One region of the Nonomuraea sp. NPDC050790 genome, then DNA from elsewhere that is predicted to be linked to it. Evidence: riboswitches for the same ligand, from Rfam matches in the RefSeq annotation. Region 1 holds a riboswitch; the other holds the start of a gene.
What was found. Region 1 has a riboswitch for thiamine pyrophosphate ahead of ACIBEJ_RS39725 (TenA family protein). Riboswitches for the same ligand answer to the same signal wherever they lie in the genome.
Positions count from the first base shown of each region.

Region 2: linked by a shared signal. The riboswitch ahead of thiO (glycine oxidase ThiO) and the one ahead of ACIBEJ_RS39725 (TenA family protein) in region 1 are both predicted to bind thiamine pyrophosphate.

Region 1 covers NZ_JBITGF010000009.1:201,514-209,094, reverse strand. Annotated here, with positions in the region: gene ACIBEJ_RS39740 (prolyl oligopeptidase family serine peptidase) at 1-1,204, opposite strand, end outside; gene ACIBEJ_RS39735 (MarR family winged helix-turn-helix transcriptional regulator) at 1,255-1,758, opposite strand; gene ACIBEJ_RS39730 (MFS transporter) at 1,874-3,028, shown strand; TPP riboswitch at 2,997-3,091, shown strand; gene ACIBEJ_RS39725 (TenA family protein) at 3,079-3,750, shown strand; gene ACIBEJ_RS39720 (hypothetical protein) at 3,731-4,237, opposite strand; gene ACIBEJ_RS39715 (TetR/AcrR family transcriptional regulator C-terminal domain-containing protein) at 4,303-4,950, shown strand; gene ACIBEJ_RS39710 (zinc-binding dehydrogenase) at 4,969-5,934, shown strand; gene ACIBEJ_RS39705 (hypothetical protein) at 6,012-6,737, shown strand; gene ACIBEJ_RS39700 (cytochrome P450) at 6,734-7,581, shown strand, end outside.
Region 2 covers NZ_JBITGF010000005.1:503,421-511,001, forward strand. Annotated here, with positions in the region: gene thiE (thiamine phosphate synthase) at 1-24, opposite strand, end outside; gene ACIBEJ_RS27555 (Rv2175c family DNA-binding protein) at 2-376, opposite strand; gene ACIBEJ_RS27560 (NAD(P)/FAD-dependent oxidoreductase) at 407-1,561, opposite strand; TPP riboswitch at 1,621-1,737, shown strand; gene thiO (glycine oxidase ThiO) at 1,728-2,840, shown strand; gene thiS (sulfur carrier protein ThiS) at 2,874-3,074, shown strand; gene ACIBEJ_RS27575 (thiazole synthase) at 3,067-3,822, shown strand; gene pknB (Stk1 family PASTA domain-containing Ser/Thr kinase) at 3,904-5,811, shown strand; gene ACIBEJ_RS27585 (hypothetical protein) at 5,858-6,850, shown strand; gene ACIBEJ_RS27590 (serine hydrolase domain-containing protein) at 6,902-7,581, opposite strand, start outside.

The DNA.
Region 1 (7,581 bases):
GCTGGTACCAGGACGGCAGGAACAGCGCCGCCCGCAGCTCGCGCGGGCCCAGCCTGAGCATGCGCATCCTGAGGTCGAGCACCGGCCGCTCGGCGTGCGAGACGATCTCCTCGCCGCTCGGGCGGAGCCGGGCGCCGATCACCGTGGTGCCGCCGCGCGCGGTGTCGTCGAGCCCGGCCTGGCCGAGCTTCTCCAGGCCGGTGTCGGGGTCGTAGGACCACAACTGGGTCTCGGTGGGCTCGTCGGTGGCGGTGAACAGGACGCTCTCGCCGTCCACCGACCGCACCGCCAGCAGTTGCAGGCCGGGCGGGGTGACGGGCCGCCCGCCGTACAGGAGGGTGCGGGTGTCGTCGCGGTCGGCGCTGGTGAGCAACACCCCCTTCCCGGTACGGCGCGGCAGCCCCGGCACCAGCGTCACCCACGCGTCGTCACGCTGCTCGGCCAGGAGCTCCGTCCGCCCGGTCTCGGGATCGACGGCGAGGACGCGGACCCGGCGCTGGTCGCGGCTCTGCACGGCCGCGAAGGGCCCGTGCGCGTCCCAGCCCGCGGCGGTCAGGTACTCGTCGTCGGCCGCCACCCGGATCCGCGACCCGTCCAGCCCGACGATCCACAACGTCACGTCCGCGTTGGCGGTCCCGACGGCCGGATAGGGGAAGGAGCGCGACGGCCGGGACGGATCGGACGGATCGGCGAGGTGCCAGCGCTGGACGGGCGTGGTGTCCACCCGCGCCACCAGCAGCCGCCGCCCGTCGGGCGCCCACCAGAAGCCCTCGGTGCGCCCCATCGACTCGGGCGCGACGTACTCGGGCAGCCCCCACGTCACCTCGGGACCGTCGGGCTCGGCCACGGCCCGGTCGTCCGCGCCGTCCACGCCGATCACCCGGAGCGCGCCCGCGCTGACGTAGGCGACGCGGCGGCCGGTGGGGTCGGGCCTGGGCGCGCGCACCGGCTCGGCCGCGGGCAGCGCGCCGCCGGCCGTGTGGAGCTGCCCGTCCCGCTCGAAGGCGAGGACCGCGCAGTCGTCGTCGGTCGCGTAGGCGGTGATGCCGGGCCCCGCGACCAGGTGTTCCTCACCTCGGGAAAGGGACCACAGGCTGCTGTCACGCAGGAAGAAGACGGTGGCGCCGTCGGGGGAGACGGTGAAGGAGGACGGCCGGCCGAGGGTGAACCGCTCGGTGCGCGCAAGCTGGCTGAGAAAGGTCATGAACGCAGCTTGGCCGCCCCCGAGATCACGGGAAGCGGCCTTCTTCGTTGTCATTCTACCAGGCTGGTGTCTCCCAGCGACTCCAGCAAGGTGCGCAGCAGCCCGGCCAGTTGTTCGCGCTCGGCCGGTCCGAGCGCGGCCAGCAGACGCTCCTCGTTGTCCACGTGCTTGCCGACGAGCCCGTCAACCGTCTCCAGCCCGCGCGGCGTGAGCCTGATGCGGACCGACCGGCGGTCGCCGCTGTCCCTGACGCGTTCGACGAGATCCTTGGCCTCCATGCGGTCGATCCTGTTGGTGATCGCGCCCGAGGTGACCATGGCCGCCTTGAGCAGTTCCCCCGCGCTCAGCTCGTACGGCGCACCGGACCTGCGCAGCGTGGCCAGCACGTCGAACTCCCACCGCTCCAGCCCGTGCTCCTGGAAGAACGCCTTGAGCTCGCCGCCGAACAGCAGGCTGAGCCGGGAGATCCGGCCGATGATCCCCATCGGGGAGGGGTCGATGTCGGGGCGCTCCCTCTTCCACTGGGCCAGCAGCATGTCCACCGCGTCGCTCATGGGCGAAACCTCTTAACGTTCACAGACTTGACGTTCACACAATAAGGTGATGATATCTCAACGTTGAGATTATCAATGAGAGGTGATCGGCGTGTCCATTGCCACGCGAGAAGATGTGTCACTGAAGGAATGGCTGGCCGTGGCCGCCGTGGCCGTGGGCACCTTCGCCATGGTCACGGTGGAGCAGTTGCCCGTGGGCCTGCTCACCGCCATCGGCGGGTCGCTGAACGTCTCCGAGGGCGCCGCCGGGCTCATGGTGACCGTGCCCGGCCTGGTCGCCTCCGCCACCGCGCCCCTGCTGCCGGTGGCGATCGGGCGGCTCGACCGGCGTACCGTGCTGATCGGGTTGCTCGGCCTGATGGTCGTGGCCAACGCGGTCTCCGTGGTGGCGCCGAACTTCGCCGTCATGCTGGCCTCGCGGTTCCTGGTGGGGATCGGGATCGGCGGGTTCTGGGCGCTGGCGGCGGGCATCGCCGTACGGCTGGTGCCGGAACGCCACGTCCCGCGGGCCACCTCGCTGGCCTTCGGCGGCGCGACCGCGGCCAACGTGCTCGGCGTCCCCGCCGGGACGCTCATCGGCGGCCTCACCGACTGGCGGGTCGCCTTCGCCGCCGTCGGCGTGCTGGCCCTGCTGGTGGTGGGCGCGCTGCTGTGGCTGCTGCCGCGCATCCCCGCCACCGCCCCCGTCCGCCTGCGCGAACTGCCCCGCCAGTTCGCCAACCCCGTGGTCCGCGCCGCCGTCATCTCCACGTTCCTCGTGGTCGCCGGCCAGTACGCGGCCTTCACCTTCATCAGCCCGATCCTGCAGGACGTCTCCGGCGTGCCCGCCGACCTGATCGGGCCGATCCTGCTCGGCTTCGGCGTCGCCGGGGTCGTCGGCACCTTCGTCGGCTCCTCGTGGAACGTCAGGCGCAGGGTCGTCACGCTCAGCGCCACCCTGGCCGTGATCATGGTGATCTTCCCCTTCGCCGGCACCACGCCCGTGACCGGCTCGATCCTCCTGCTCATCTGGGGCCTGGCCTACGGCGGCGCCCCCGTGGCCGTGCAGACCTGGATCCTCCAGGGCGCCGGCGCCTCGGCCGAGGCGGCGACCGCCCTCAACACCACCGTCTTCAACCTGGCCATCGCCTTCGGCGCCGCGTTCGGCGGCATCGTGGCCGACAACCTGGCCGTCACCGGGGCCCTGTGGTTCGGCGCCCTCCTGATGGGCCTCACCGCACTGGCGGCTGTTACTGTGAGCGCGCGACGCGGGGTGCCCGCCAAGGGCTGAGATCGAAACCCGTCGAACCTGATCTAGTTCGGACTAGCGAAGGGACTGTCGTGTTCACCGACGACGTCTGGACCCAAACCGCCGGCCTGCTGCGGGCCATCCACGAGCACCCGTTCAACACCGCCCTGGGCGACGGCACGCTCTCCCGCGAGCGCTTCGCCTTCTACATCGTCCAGGACGCCCGCTACCTGGAGGCGTTCGCCAAGGCCCTGGCCACCGCCGCCGTCAGGGCCGCCGACCCGGACGAGATGGCGTTCTGGTCGCAGGCCGCCCACGACGCCATCGCCGCCGAGCGCACCCTCCACGAGGGCTACATCGAGCAGTACGGCCTGACGGCCGCCGACCTGACCGGCGTGCCCACCTCGCCCACGGCCCTCGGCTACTCCTCCTGGCTCCAGGCCACCGCGCTGTCGGCCCCCTACCCGGTGCTGGCGGCGGCGGTGCTGCCCTGCTTCTGGATCTACGAGGACGTCGGCACCGCGCTGGTGGGCCGCAGTTCCGAGACCCACCCCTACCGCGCCTGGATCGCCACCTACGCCGACCCCGCCTACGCGGCGTCGGTGACGCGGGCCAAGCAGATCACCGACCGCCTGGCCGGGGAGGCCGGCCCCGCGCTGCTGGAGCAGATGCGGGCGGCCTTCGTGAAGGCGGCGGAGTTCGAGTGGATGTTCTGGGACAGCGCCTGGCAACTGGAGACCTGGCCTACCGCGAAGTGGCTCTAGCCGACCGGATCAGAAGCACCACCACGACGATCGACCCCACGGTCGTGAGCAGCAACTTGGCCCAGCTCACGGCCGTCGACCAGGCAGGCATGGCGCCCAGGGCGGCCGCCACCAGAGCGTGCGCGTCCACGCCGGGGAGCACGGGCTCCAGGAACCTGGCCGTGAAGACCTGACTGGGGATGATCACGAGACCGAGGACGAGCAGGATCGGCTGGAAGATCCAGGACAGGATCCGGCCGATCCGCCTGCCGGCCAGGTTGAGCAGCGCCAGGGCCGCCAGGATCACGACGATCACGACCGCCAGGCCCTCGCTGCCGGCGAAGCTGATGCCGTTGCCGCTCAGCAGTTCCACGGACTTGCCCTGGCGGCCCATCTCGGCCTCTGCGGCCCGCTGGGCGGCGGCGCCGTACCTGGTCACGGTGTAGATCCCCAGCAGGAACGGGACCGCGGTGAGCAACTGGATCACTGCGGCGATACGGGTTCTCATGTGTGCCTCCTCGATTTGAACTTAGTAAAACCGATGAGTTGAACAAAGTGCAATAGGGTGGCGTCATGTCGCTCACCAAGGAGCAGATCGTCCTGGCCGCCGTCGAGGTCCTGGACGCCGAGGGCGTGGCCGGTCTGAACATGCGGCGGCTCGGTGTCCAGCTCGACTCGGCCGCGACCGCCATGTACTACCACGTCGAGAACAAGGATCGGCTGGTCGAGCTGGCCGCCGACCACGTTTTCGGCGAGATCGGGCTGCCCGACCCGGCGGTCACGGGCTGGCGCGAGGCCGCCGCCGAACTCGCCCGCGGCGCCCACCGGATGGTCGTGCGCCACTTCTGGCTGATCCCCGCCATGAGCACCCACGTCGTCTACGGCCCCAACAAGGCCCGCTACGACGACCACTGCCTGGCCGTCTACGAGTCGGCCGGATTCGAGGGTGCGCAGGCGGACCAGGCCGCCGCCTCGGTCCTGATGTTCGTGCTCGGCGCGGCCCAGGGAGAGGCGGCCGAGTCCGCCCTGCGCGCGAAGGTACGCCGCGCGGGCGCCGACGAGGAGAAGCGGATGAGCCGGGCGGAGGCGGACATGGTCGAGATCGCCCGGAGCTTCCCTCGCCTGCGGGCCCGCCTCCAGCCCGATCACCCCACCGGTGGCGATCTCTTCGAGTTCGGTCTGGCGGCGCTGCTCGACGGGCTTGACCTCAAGCTCGCTTGAGGTTGAAGGGTAGGGGGCATGAGAGCGATTCATGTGCGAGAGTTCGGCGGCCCCGATGTCCTGACGCCCGTCGAGGTGCCCGACCCCGTCCCCGGCGCGGGCGAGATGGTCGTGGACCTGGCCGTCGCCGACGTCATCTACCTGGACACCCTGCTGCGCGCCGGTTGGGGCGGCGACTGGTTCCCGCGCGAGGTGCCCTACGTGCCGGGCGGTGGCGGCGCGGGCGTGGTCTCGGCCGTCGGCGACGGCGTCGATCCGGCCTGGGTCGGACGGCGGGTGGTGGCCAGGTCGTCCACGGGCTACGCCGAGCGGATCGTCGCCTCGGCCGGCGAGGTGGTCGCGATGCCGGACAAGCTGGGGTTCCGGGAGGCGGCGGCCGTCCTGCATGACGGGGTGACGGCGCTGATGCTGGCCGGGCACGGCGCGATCAGGAAGGGCGAGTGGGTCCTGGTCACCGCGGCGTCCGGCGGGGCGGGATCGCTCCTGGTACAACTGGCCCGCGACGCCGGAGCCAGGGTGGCCGCCGCGGCGCGGGGCGAGCGCAAGCTGGACCTGGCCCGCGAGCAGGGCGCCGAGGTCGTCGTCGACTACTCCGAAGAGGGCTGGCAGCAGCGTGTGCGCGCGGCCACCGGCGGCGCCGACCTCGTCTTCGACGGCGTCGGCGGGGAGCTCGGCCTCGCTGCCTTCGAGGCGGCCGCGGACGGCGGGCGGTTCATCTCCTACGGCAGCTCCGGCGGGGACTTCGCCCGGATCGACCCGGAAGTCGCCGAGCGGCGCCGCGTGCGCGTGCACAACGCGCTGGAGTCGGGCCCGCCGCCGCAGGACAAGGTCCGCGAGATGCTGGCCGAGGCGCTCGATCGGGCCGCGAAGGGCGTCATGACGCCGCGCATCGGCGCCACGTTCCCGCTGGAGCGCGCCGCTGACGCCCACACCTCCCTCGCCGAACGCGCCACGGTCGGCAAGTCACTGCTGCTGGTCCGCTGAGGTCGGCCCCGGGGGCACAACGGCATGGAACGGCCAGGCGGTGACGAGTACGCTGAACGGGTCGCGAGGGAGGACCCATGGTCTTACGGATCGCCGTCACCCTGCTCACCGCACTGGCGCTCCCCGCTCAGCCGGGCGCCCCGGGGTTGACCGTCAAGGAGAACGCGCACCAGGTCAGGGCCGTGGGCCCCGGCTTCGTCCTGAAACTCACCCCCAGGAGACTGTCGGTACGCGTCGACGAAGACCGCTTCGGCGACCCGAGCACCGGCAACCCGATCGTCCGCGAGTCCATCGACCTGACCGGCCGCACCCTGCGCCCGTTCGTGTGCGACCACGGCACCTACACGATCCGCACCGGCACCTTCAACCGCATGTGGCGCGTCTCGCAGCTCGCCAAGCGGCCCCAGCCGTACCCGGACGGCTTCGCGGCCGCCGCACCCGGACTGTTCACCCCCTTCCTGGGCGAACTGCAGGGCACGGTGACCGACGCGGAAGGCCGTACGCTGCGCTTCCTGATCTCCGACCTGGTCCAGGAAGTCCTGGACCGGAATGGTTTCTCCGCCACCGCCCCCATCCACGGCTTCTTCGTGGACAGCCGGGGCAGGGTGCGCGACCGCATCTCCCTGACCGGCCGCTTCAACATCGGCAAGGACGGCCGCCCCGTCTTCGGGATCGAGGACCGGGGAACCTGCCGCCAGATCGCCGACCTGCCCTTCGGACCGGGCAGCGAGCAGGCCGTGGTGACCGGGCCCCTGTTCGTCCTGCCCTTCAAGGCCCCGCTGACGACCAAGGTCCTGCCGTGAGCGTGTTCCACGACGATCCGCACTCCTTCTACGCCGCCTGGCGCGGCCGGTCACCGGTGCTGTGGCTGGACGACGCGCCGGGCGGCGGCCCCGGCTGGCTGATCACCGGCTACGCCGAGGCGCGGGCGGCGCTGGCCGACCCGGCGCTGTCCAAGGCCACCGCGACCGTCGAGGCCGCGCTGGCCAGGCACGGGTCCCGGCCGATGATCAGCGGCCAGTGGCTCACCCAGAGCATGATCAACTCCGATCCGCCCGACCACACGCGGCTGCGCCGGCTGGCGGCCAAGGCGTTCAGCCCGAAGGCCGTCGACGCGCTCCGGCCGAGGATCGCCGAGATCGCCGGATCGCTGCTGGACGATCTGGCCCGCGACGGCGGCGCCGTAGACCTGATGGCCCGGTTCGCCGGACCCCTGCCGATCACGGTGATCTGCGAGCTGCTCGGCATCGTCGAGGACGAGCGCGGCGACTTCCAGGACTGGACCGACACGCTCATCGGCCACGCGCCCGCCGAGGACAAGGCGGCGGCGACCGGCGCGATGGTCGGGTACCTGACGGCGCTGGTCGCCGCCAAGCGCGCCGACCCGGGCGAGGACATGCTGTCGGCGCTGGTCCAGGCGCGCGACGAGGGCGACGCCCTCACCGAGCGCGAGCTGATCGCCACCGCGTTCCTGCTGCTCGTCGCCGGGTACGAGACCACCGTCAACCTGATCTGCAACGCCCTGAACGCCCTGTTCGACCACCCCGGCCAGCTCGCCGCGCTGCGCGCCGACCCGTCCCTGGTCCCGGCCGCGGTCGAGGAGTTCCTGCGCTTCGACGGGCCGGTCGGCCAGGCGAGCTTCCGCGT
Region 2 (7,581 bases), on a different contig from region 1:
CTCAGAAACCGAGGGCCTGGGCACGCCGCTTGACCTCCGTGTGCCGACCGGCCTTGATCGCGTCGACGGGCGATCCCGGCAGTGATTCGTCTGGGGTGAAGAGCCAGCGCAGGGCTTCGACTTCGTCGTAGCCGGCGTCCTGCAGCACGGTGAGCGTGCCGGGCAGGCCCTTCATCACTTCCTTTCCGTCGAGGAAGACCGCGGGCACCTGGGGCCCGCCGCTGCCTCGCCGTACGCCGAGGAGCTTGTGGTCTTTGAGGAGCTGCTTGGCCCGTCCGATCGTGAGATCCATGCGCGCGGCCACTTCGGGGAGAGTGAGCCACTCGCTGACGAGCTGGTCGGTCTCCCGGTCGATCTGTGCAACAGAAAGCGTCACGAAACCACAACTACCACATGCCGCGCTTGCTCAAACAACACAATCCCGTAGGGCGACATCCGGATCTACCAGGCGTTCCACATCAAGACGGGCGCCGGCTTCGATGAGACGACGGCCCTGCACGAGGTCGCGGGGCCGGTCGGCGGCCAGGACGGCGGTGATCCGGTCCTCCGAGGTCAGCCACACCGCCGACCACTTGGGCCCCTCGCGGTGGACGACGCGGGCGCCGGCGCGGTGGTAGCCGGCGTACTGCAGCATGTGGCCGAACTGCTCCGACCAGAAGTACGGCACCGGGTCGTAGACGGCCTTCTCCCCCATCAGGGTGGCGGCGGCGACGTCGGGGGCGTTGAGCGCGGTGTCCCAGTGTTCGACGCGCATCCGGGTCTGGAAGCGGCGTGACCACCAGTTGGCGCAGTCGCCGACGGCCACCACGCCGGGCAGCGACGTGCGCAGGTGCTCGTCGGTGACGACGCCGTTGTGCAGGTCGATGTCGGCGTCGGCGAGCCATTCCAGGACCGGGCGGGCGCCGATGCCGGAGACCACGACGTGCGCGGGCACGAACTCGCCGCCGACCAGCTCCACGCCGCCCTCGACGACCTCGCTGACCATCGTGTCCAGGCGCAGGTCCACGCCCTCGTACCAGGGCAGGGTGAGCGCGCCCATCTCGCCGATCGCGTGCGAGAGCGGCGTCGCGGCGGCCTCGATCACGGTGACCTCGCAGCCCGCCTTGCGCGCCGCGGTCGCCACCTCGGCGCCGATCCAGCCCGCGCCCGCCACCACGACGTGCGCGCCGGGCACCAGGGCGGCGCGCAGCACGTGGGCGTCGTCGAGCGTGCGCAGCACGAGCTGGGGGCCCTCCCCCGGCAGCCGGATCGGCTCGGAGCCGGTGGCGATCACCAGGCCGTCGTAGGGCAGCTCGCCCTCGGTGGTCTCCACCAGGCCCTCGCGCAGGGACTTCGCGGCGACGCCGGGACGGAAGTCGACGCGCAGCGCGGCCAGGTCGGTGTCGACGAAGCTGTCGTCGCTCGTGCCGAGCAGGACCGCCTTCGACAGCGGTGGACGGTCGTATGGCCGGTGCCGCTCCTCGCCGAGGAGGGTGACCCTTCCCTCGAACCCGCGCCCGCGCAGCGACTCGACGCTGCGCACTCCGGCCAGGCCGGCTCCCACCACCACGACGTGATCCACGGTTCCGACGATACCGGGGTCATTCGCGGGTGTGCCGGGCGAGGCCGTAGGGTGGGGGCCGTAAGACGCGCGGGAGTCCGGCCTTAACCGGACTGAGAGGAAGGCTTCATCGGGCCTTCGACCGTAAGACACCTGATCCGGATCATGCCGGCGTAGGGAGCGGATCATGGACGTGATCGTGGGCGGGGGCGTCGTCGGGCTGAGCGCGGCCTGGCGCCTGGCCCGCTCGGGACGGCCCGTCACCGTCGTCGACCCGGCGCCCGTCTCCGGCGCCACCCATGCCGCCGCGGGGATGCTCGCGCCGGTCAGCGAGGTCACCTTCACCGAGGAACCGCTGCTGCGCCTGGGCGCGGCCTCCCTCGCGCGCTGGCCCGCGTTCGCCGCGGAACTGGCCGCCGAGGCGGGCCTCGGCTCCGGTGCCCTCGACTACCGCGCCGACGGCACGCTCGACGTGGCCTTCGGCGCCGACGACCTGGCGGCCCTGGAGGAGACCGCGGCCTTCATGGAGAAGCTGGGGCTCCGGGTCGAGCGGCTCAGCGGGCGCGAATGCCGCCGCCTGGAGCCCATGCTCGCGCCGTCGGTGCGCGGCGGGCTCCTGGCGCCCGGCGACGCCTGGGTGGACCCGCGCAGGGTCGCCGCCGCGCTCCTGGCCGCTCTGGAGCGCCTCGGGGTCCCGATGGTGCGGGCGCGCGTGCGCGAGCTGCTGCGGGGCGATGAGGGCGTCCAGGGGGTACGGCTGGGCCCGGGTGAGGCGGGCGGCGGGCCGTACCCGGAGGAGCTGCGCGCGGAGCGGGTGGTGCTGGCGGCGGGGGCGTGGAGCGGCGCGCTGGCCGAGGTGCCGGTGCGGCCGGTGAAGGGGCAGATCCTGCGCCTGCGCTCGCCGCGGCCGCTGCTGGGCAGGTGCGTGCGCGGCATGGTGCACGGGCTGCCCGTCTACCTGGTGCCGCGCGGCGACGGAGAGCTGGTCGTGGGGGCCACGCAGGAGGAGCTGGGGTTCGACACCCGGGTGACCGCGGGCGGGGTGTACGAGCTGCTGCGCGACGCCCGCGAGCTGGTGCCGGGGGTGACCGAGCTCGAACTGGCGGAGGTGGTGGCGGGGCTGCGTCCCGGCACGCCGGACAACCTGCCCCTCATCGGTCCCGGCGGCGAGCCGGGGCTGCTGCTGGCCACCGGGCACCATCGCGGCGGGGTGCTGCTGGCCCCGCTGACGGCCGCCCTGTTGACGGGCGAGGAGGAAGAGCTGGCGCCGTTGTGTGCTCCCGGCCGGTTCGCCGCCTGAACAGGCATTTTTCATCCCGAAGGGGGATATTTCATGAATGTGACGATCAACGGGGCCGCCCATGAGGTGCCCCACGGGACCACGGTGGCGCAGGCCGTACGGACGCTGACGACGGCCACCACGGGCGTCGCGGTGGCCGTGAACGACGAGGTGGTCACGCGCGGCTCGTGGGAGACCACGGCGCTGGCCGAGCTCGACCGGGTCGAGGTGCTCACGGCGGTGCAGGGTGGATGAGCTGATCATCGGCGGGGAGAAATTCGCCTCCCGCCTCATCATGGGCACCGGCGGCGCCCCCTCGCTGGAGGTGCTCGACCAGGCGCTGGCCGCCTCGGGCACCGAGCTGACCACGGTGGCGATGCGGCGGCTCGACCCGTCCGCGCCCGGCTCCGTGCTCGACGTGCTGCGCGAGCGCGGCATCAAGGTGCTGCCCAACACCGCCGGGTGCTTCACGGCGGGCGAGGCCGTGCTGACCGCGAGGCTCGCCCGCGAGGCGCTCGGCACCAACTGGGTCAAGCTGGAGGTCATCGCCGACGAGCGCACGCTGCTGCCCGACCCGATCGAGACCTTCGACGCGGCGGAGCGGCTGGTCGCCGACGGGTTCGTGGTGCTGCCCTACATCGGCGACGACCCCGCGCTGGCCCGGCGGCTCGAACAGGCCGGCTGCGCGGCGGTCATGCCGCTCGGCGCGCCCATCGGCTCGGGGCTCGGCATCCGCAACCCGCACAACATCGAGCTCATCGTCGAGGCCGCCTCGGTGCCGGTCATCCTGGACGCCGGGATCGGCACGGCCAGCGACGCCGCCCTCGCGATGGAGCTGGGCTGCGACGCGGTGCTCCTGGCCACCGCCGTCACCAGGGCGCAGCGGCCCGACCTGATGGCCGCCGCGATGAGGTCGGCCGTCCAGGCGGGCCGGATGGCGCGCCAGGCCGGGCGGATCCCCCGCCGCCGGTATGCTGAAGCGTCCTCGCCCATGCACCCTTAGTGACGACGGAGTGCCACGTAATGGCATCGGTTTCGGATGGTCAGGCCCCTCCAGTGGCAAAACGACCGTAAACTCGGCCGCGTGGACACGACGACCGCGGACCCTCTCGTCGGGCGACTGCTCGACGGGCGCTATCGCATCGAGTCCCGGATCGCCCGGGGCGGGATGGCGACCGTCTACCTGGCGCTCGACGTCAGGCTGGACCGCACGGTCGCGCTGAAGGTCATGCACCGCTCGCTCGCCGAGGACCCGGCGTTCGTGCGCAGGTTCATCGGCGAGGCCAAGTCCGTGGCCAGCCTGTCGCATCCCAACGTGGTGCACGTCTTCGACCAGGGCACCGACGGCGACGTCGTCTACCTGTCGATGGAGTACGTGCCGGGCAAGACCCTGCGCGACATCCTGCGCGAGCGGGGCAGGCTGCCGGCCCGCGAGGCCCTGGAGATCATGATCCCGGTGCTGGCCGCGCTCGGCGCCGCCCACCAGAGCGGGATGGTCCACCGCGACGTCAAGCCGGAGAACGTCCTGCTCACCGACGACGGCCGGGTCAAGGTCGTCGACTTCGGCCTGGCCCGCGCCATCGAGGCCACCAACCAGACCCGCACCGGCGTGATGATCGGCACGATCGGTTACATGTCGCCCGAGCAGGTGACGACCGGCGGCGCCGACGTGCGCAGCGACGTCTACGCCGCGGGCATCATGCTGTTCGAGCTGGTCACCGGGCAGCAGCCCTACGACGGCGAGACGCCCATGTCGGTGGCCTACCGGCACGTCCACGACAGTGTGCCGCCGCCGTCGTCGCTGGTGCACGAGACGCCGCCGCTCATCGACACGCTGGTCACCCACGCCACCGCCCGCGACCCGCAGGACCGCCCGGCCGACGCGACCGCGATGCTCGTGGCCGCCGTCGACGCCCACCGGATGCTGCCGCGGCAGAGCATCCCTCCGCACACCGGGGCGCATGCCCGCATGTCGGGCCCGCAGCAGGTGCCGCCGCACCACACGCTCATCCAGCCGCGCGCCGACCTGCCCACCGCGCCGCCGCCCGCCAGTCCGCCGCGCGCCGCGCGCGGCAAGGGGGCCAGGCCGAGCTGGTTCCTGATCGGGCTGGCGGCCGTGATGGTCGCCGCGATCGCGCTGACCGGCGCGTACTTCTCGCAGACCCGTTACGTCAAGGTCCCCACGCTCATCGGGGAGAACGTCGACGTCGCCATCAAGAGGGCCCAGGGCATGGGCTTCGTCGTCAAGCCCGCCGAGGGCCGTCACGACGAGAAGTACGGCAAGGGCGTCGTGCTCAGCGTCGATCCCGTCGCCGGGTCCGAACTGGCCGAGGGCTCGACGGTGACGATCGTGCCGTCGCTGGGGCCCAAGCGCGTGGCCGTACCCAAGACCCAGGGCATGACGGAGGCCGACGCGCGCGCCGCGATCGCCGCGGCGGGGCTGCGGGTCGGCACCGTGCGGCGGATCGAGAACCTCCAGGTGCCCCGCGGCACCGTCACCCGCTCCTCGCCCGACGTGGGCGAGGCGGTCAAGGAGGGCACGAAGGTCGGGCTGTTCGTCAGCGCCGGGCTGATCATGCCGGACGTCAACGGCATGCCCAAGGACGAGGCCGCCGCCTACCTGGGCGAGCGCGGGTTCGGGGTGCAGGTCAACGAGGTCGACGACGACGCCGAGCCGTGCACGGTCATCGCGCAGAGCCCCAAGGCCAAGTCCGAGGTGGACAAGGGCACGCCCGCGCAGCTCACGATCTCGCGCTGCCGCGACTTCTTCGACTGGTTCCGCGGCGACGACGACGAGGCCAGCGACGACGCCGACTTCCGCATCGTGCCGCAGGTGATCGGCAAGACCGTCAACGACGCCAGGAGCGAGCTGTCCGCGCAGGGGTTCAAGGTCAGGGTGCGCAGCCTGATGGGCGGGGACGTGGTGCGCTTCCAGCGGCCCACGCCCAACAGCGAGCGGCCGCCCGGGTCGTGGGTCTACCTCTGGCGGTGAAACCTTTCTCCGTCTCGCGCGGTATGTGAGGCGGAGGTGGTCTTTCATGCGGATCGCCGTGGTCGTGGCGGCTCTGATGGTTCTGGCCGGGTGCACGGCGTCCTCCTCCGGTACGGCGGCGCCGCCTGCTCCCCGTGTGAGTGCTTCCTCCGGGGCGGATCGGCCCATGGCGCCGCTGGGCGGCAACCCGCTGGCCGGGAGTGGGCTGCGGGTGCTGGTGACCGGGGCCGGGGCGTACCTGCTGGAGGTGGACTCCGGGCGGCGCACGGCCGTGGCGGGGTTGCCGCGTGCCGATCAGTACTGGGGGTTCGCGGCCGGGCGGCGGACCGTGGTGGCGGCGGTCACGCCCGGACGGCCGTCGCGGTACTTCGTGCTGGACGGGGCGCGGGCCCGTCCTCTGGCCGAGGGTCTGTGGGCGTTCGCCGCCAGGGACGGGAGCGGGGTCTGGGTGACGCGCTCCTCGGGCGCGCGGTGCACGCTGCGCGAAGTGCCCTTCTCCGGTACGGCTGCGCGGCCCGGCTTCCCGATCGGGTGTGACGCGGCGGTGTTCGCCGACTCCGCCCTGGGGCTGCTGGTCAACCGGAGCGACGGGACCATGACCGTGCTCTCCCGGGAGAACGGACGGCCCCTGACCTGGTCGCGGGGCGAGGCCGGGTGGCAGGTGCTCGGGACGGCCGAACGGGCCGCTCCGGCGGGGCCGCTGGCGTTGGTGCGGTCGGTCGGCGGCTCATGGGGCGCGGATGGCCCAGGCGGCTCGGATGGCGCGGGGCCTTCGCGGGACCCCGCGAGCGAGTCGTTGGGGCTTCTGGATCCGGGGACCCGGCGGGTGGTGGCCGTGGGCACTCCTGCCACCGAGGGGCGTTCGATCGTGGCGGTGCCCGACGCGGGCGGGCGGATGCTGGCCGTGCGGTCCGAGGTCCACCCTGACGAGGCGGACTACGCGGCGATGGTGGCGGTGTGGCGGCCGGGGGACCCGGTGTTGCGGGTGAAGCGCCTGCCCCTCGCCCCGCGCGAACTCGCCGTCCTCACGCCCCAGTGATCCCCACGCGCGCTCGGCGCAGCCCCCGCGCCGCTCCGCCGGCCGCCGCGCCTAGGTCCCCGCGCCGTCCTGGGTTTCCGGGCAGAGGACGGACGCGGCGGCCTTGCTGATGGCGGTGATGACCGACAGGCTCTGCTGGGCGTCCAGCGTGGTGGAGATCGCGAAGTGCTTGCGGCCGTCGCGGGTGCTGACGGTGGCCGAGGTGAAGCCGGGGGCGCCGCCGTTGCTCTGCACGATCTTCCCGCCGCACGGCGGCGCGGGCGGCGGGGGCGCGCCCTCGGGCGGGTCGGTGATCACCCGCTGCAGGTCGGCCGGGAGCAGCCTGCCCTGGAGGAACGCCTGCCGGTAGGCGCTCATGTCGCGGGCCGTGGAGATGACGCCGCCGGCGCCGTGCCCCCAGCTCGCGTTGAGGCGGTCCATGTCGTGGAGCCTGCCGTCGGGGCCGGGGGTGTAGCCGTGGCCGTGCGGGCCCTTGATGCCCTGCGGCGGGCGGATCGGCAGGTATGTCCTGTCCATGCCCAGTGGCCGGAACAGCCTGCGCTCGAACTCGGCCGCCAGGCTCCTGCCCGCGATCCGTTCGATGATCATGCCGAGGAGGGTGTAGTTGGCGCTGGAGTAGGCGTACTTCTCGCCGGGCTCGCCGGTGCGGGGCTGTGTGCGGGAGAGCTTGAGCAGGTCCTCCGGGCGGTGGTAGGTGGTGAAGTCGAAGACGTCCACGAGATTCGGCCGGA